DNA from 2 places in the Pseudocolwellia sp. G5-9 genome. Region 1 is predicted to be linked to the other one. Evidence: predicted binding sites of a transcription regulator. Region 1 holds the regulator's gene; the other holds the start of a gene.
The links. Region 1 encodes MetJ, which represses methionine synthesis genes. Its sites were predicted from a motif close to TAGACGTCTAGACGTCTA; they were not measured.
Positions count from the first base shown of each region.

Region 1 (2,186 bases):
TTTATCTTTCGTGGAGCTTTAGATGTTCGTGCAAGAACGATTAATGATGAAATGAAAATAGCAGCGGTTCATGCAATCAGAATCATTAGCAAAAGAAGAAGTTTCACAAGAAGTTTTGGTTGCTAGTGGCGTGAAGAATTTAGTATTTGGTAAAGAATATATTATACCTAAACCTATGGACCCGCGTTTATGTGCAAATGTAGCGCGAGCTGTGGCACAAGCAGCGATAGATTCAGGTGTAGCCGCTTTAGAATTACCTGATAATTACATGCTCTAATTATCAGTTATATCGTTATTTGTGTTGTGAATTTGAGATCTTAACCAGAGTTCAGATTATCTTACATAATGATTATATTAAAGAAGGGCTAAAGCCCTTTTTAGTTTCCACTGAACCTGCATCTTGAATAGTAACGGGTATATAATTAAGATCTTGTTTTTATTTAAAGTGAAAATTGATGGAAGACGACCTACCAATAAGTATTACGGCTAGCGAAAAGTTATTAGCTCATTATGTCAAATTAAAGGGCATTATTAATAAACAAGAAGCGCATGTTAATTTTCAAACATTAGCGGCAGGTTGGTATGAGGATGAAAATAACGTTTTAACTATTCAGTTTTATATAGAAAAAAATGATGAATATTTACAACAAGTATCTATTGAAAGGATAGGTGATAAAATTGAAGTTGCAGATGATGTTATGATTTATGTTAACAACAAAGATATAAGCTGTTTTGTTGCGATCACTGAATCAGAAATAGAGTTATTAGATAAAGAGCCTAAAATATTATCAGGCTACATTACAATGAAAGTAAAAAAAGTGATTAATGAGATTGCTGAAAAACAAGGGTTGTTAACCTTGCCTTCATAAATTTATGAATTAATCGTCTTCAGTTTCATAAGCACTAAAGTCTGTAATACCTTTAGCCTCTAATATTTTACGAACGCTAGCAGGTAGTTTTTCAGTATTGTCTTTAGCTAAATCGTTATCATCAGGTAAAGGTTGGCCGGTAAAAGCATGTAAAAAGGCTTCGCATAATAATTCGCTATTAGTAGCATGGCGAAGATTATTAACCTGTCGACGAGTTCTCTCATCAGTTAAGACCTTAAGAACACGTAAAGGAATAGAAACGGTGATCTTTTTTACTTGTTCACTTTTTTTCCCGTGTTCGGCGTATGGATTAATATACTCGTCATTCCACTCTGCCATAAATTACTTACCCTTTAATATGGAATATCTGATTGAACAATATCAACAGACACTAATTCACTAATTTTACTGTTTGTGGGCGCTGAGTCAATAACGAATGTGTAGAAGTTTAGATGTCTAAAATTTCTTGACCAAGTTTAGTAAACCGTTTAGAGTTTTAGACATCTAAACATCTATTTAAAATTATACCTAGCTGGAGTCTCAAATGACTAAGAAAAGTATGGCAACAATAGCGGCAAGAGCTGGTATTCGTAGTGACAAGCAACACGTCGGTGTAGTGCCTGCAATACATTTAGCAAGTACCTATGCTCTAAAAGGCTTCAATGAAAAGCGTGATTATGATTATTCACGTACCGGAAACCCAACACGCTCTACTTTTGCAGAAGCGGTTGTTGAGTTAGAAGAAGGTACAAAAGGCGTTGTAACAAGCACAGGTATGGCAGCTGTACACCTTATTTGTCAATTATTATGCACAGATGATGTACTTGTTGTACCACATGATTGTTATGGTGGTAGTTACCGATTATTCACGCATCTAGCAAAAAAAGGCAATTTTAAGTTAATTATTGTTGATCAAAACGATGAAAATGCTTTAGCTGAAGCCCTTAAACAAAAACCTAAATTAGTACTGATTGAATCACCGAGTAATCCATTATTACGTATTGTGGATATCGAGAAAGTCACCAAAGCAGCACACGCTGTAGGTGCACTTGTTGCCGTCGATAATACTTTTATGTCTCCTCTTTTACAAAAACCTTTGCTTTTAGGTGCTGATATTGTGTTTCATTCAACCACTAAATACATTAATGGTCATAGTGATGTGGTGGGTGGCGTGTTAATAACAAAAGATGAAGCTTTAGGCGATGAATTAGCTTGGTGGGCAAATTGTATAGGTATAACGGGATCTCCTTTCGATAGTTACTTAGCATTAAGAGGCTTAAAAACATTACCTGTAAGAATGAAGCAGCATCAAATTAA
Region 1 is NZ_CM147893.1:3,612,760-3,614,945, forward strand. Features, by position in the region: partial or broken gene AC0L5Q_RS15555 (malic enzyme-like NAD(P)-binding protein) at 1-277, shown strand, start outside; gene AC0L5Q_RS15560 (hypothetical protein) at 456-869, shown strand; gene metJ (met regulon transcriptional regulator MetJ) at 879-1,208, opposite strand; gene metB (cystathionine gamma-synthase) at 1,414-2,186, shown strand, end outside.

Region 2 (2,186 bases), 1.6 Mb from region 1:
CATAGTTCCCATAGCACCATCAAGTATTAAAATATTTTTACGAAGTTGTTGTTCAAATGTTTCAAAACTGGCTGACTTTTGCATCATTTTTTCCGATAAAAGGTCGTTAATAACAATCTCATGAATGAAACTGGTATAAATGTATTTACTATAAAAAGAACCTTGGTTCTATTTAATCATTAGGGTTAATAGCTTTTATGTTATTTGCATCTAATTTGTATGGGGTAATTTGATAAACGTAGTAGTTAAGCCAATTAGTAAATAACAAACTACCATGACTACGCCACGTACTACTCACCTCGTTTTCAGGATTATTATCAGGGTAATAATTTTCCGGTATAGCAGGCTTTCCTCCTGCATTTATGTCGCGCATAAATTCCTCATGTAAGGTTTCAGCGTCGTACTCCGGATGACCTGTTAAATAGACCTGTTTTTTATTTTTACTGGCAGCAACATACACACCGGCTTGCTCCGATTCGGCAATAATTTTGAGACCTTCTATAGATAAATAATCTTCTCTATCTATGTAGCCATAACGAGAATGAGGTACTTTAAATAAGTCTTCAAAACCACGCGTGAGCGGTTCTTTTATATCATTAGGTTTATGAGTAAAAACGCCTGAAAGCTTTTGCTTTCTTAAATGCCTTTGCAAACCATAATGATAGTATAAAGCAGCATGAGCTCCCCAACACGAAAACATAGTAGAAGTTACGTTGTCTTCGGCCCAATCAAATACTTCACAAATTTTATCCCAAAAAGTCACTTGATCATAATCCATTAAAGCTAATGGAGCCCCTGTAACAATTAACCCATCGTACTGTTTATGCTTAATATCATCAAATAAACAATAAAAATTTTCTAAGTGCTCTTTAGGTGTATTTTTCGATTCGTTGGCATGAATACGTACAAACTCAATATTAATTTGTAGTGGTGTATTCGATAACATTCTTAATATTTGTACTTCTGTCTCAATTTTATTGGGCATTAAATTGAGTATTGCCACTTGCATTGGGCGAATTTCTTGACGGGCAGCTCTATTCTCAGACATAACGAAAATATTTTCATTATTCAAAATAGATAAAGCAGGCAATTGATCAGGAATTTTAATGGGCATAAGACTCAACCTATAGAATATACAAAATTTAGCTTGAATGATTATAGCATTTTTCATTATGGCTATGTCAACATCTAAACGTATAGACGTCTAAACAGATTGTAATATTTTCTAACTTAAAAAATATAATGACATAAGTTTTAAAAATACCCGCTGAATTTAATATTAAGCTTTATAAATTTAGATCAAAAAAAATCTCGGACATGCCGAGATTTTAGTGAAAACGATTGCTGATTATTCAGCAGCTTCTTCTACTTTTTCAGTTTTTTCACTCTCAGGTACTTTCTTAGTTAAAAGTTCTGCGCGTAAACGTGAATCTAATTCTTTAGCTATTGCCGGATTTTCAGCTAGATATTTTGTTGAGTTAGCTTTACCTTGACCAATTTTATCGCCATTGTAGCTATACCAAGCACCAGCTTTTTCAACCATGTTATGCTTAACACCTAGGTCAATTAACTCGCCTAAGCTGTTAATACCTTCGCCATATAAAATTTGAAATTCAACTTGTTTAAACGGAGGAGCTATTTTATTTTTAACAACTTTAACACGTGTTTCGTTACCGACAATTTCATCGCCATTTTTAACAGCACCAATACGACGAATATCTAATCTTACTGAAGCATAAAACTTTAATGCGTTACCACCCGTTGTGGTTTCTGGAGAACCAAACATTACACCAATCTTCATACGAATTTGGTTAATAAAAATCATCATGGTATTTGATTGTTTAAGGTTACCTGTAAGTTTACGCATTGCTTGAGATAACATTCTTGCTTGAAGACCCATATGCGAGTCGCCCATGTCACCTTCAATTTCAGCTTTAGGTGTAAGAGCTGCAACAGAATCGACAACAATTACGTCAACAGCACCTGAACGCGTTAACATGTCACAAATTTCTAAAGCTTGTTCACCCGTATCAGGTTGAGATACTAATAATTCATTAATATTTACACCTAGTTTACCTGCGTAAATTGGGTCAAGTGCATGCTCGGCATCAACAAAAGCACAAATTTTTCCATTACGCTGAGCTTCCGCGATAACTTCTAATGTTAAGGTTGTTTTACCACTAGAC
Region 2 is NZ_CM147893.1:1,981,137-1,983,322, forward strand. Features, by position in the region: gene metH (methionine synthase) at 1-84, opposite strand, end outside; gene metA (homoserine O-succinyltransferase MetA) at 173-1,114, opposite strand; gene recA (recombinase RecA) at 1,349-2,186, opposite strand, start outside.
Region 2: metA (homoserine O-succinyltransferase MetA) is a predicted target of MetJ. The motif match lies at 1,190-1,207, and genes of this name have one in related genera.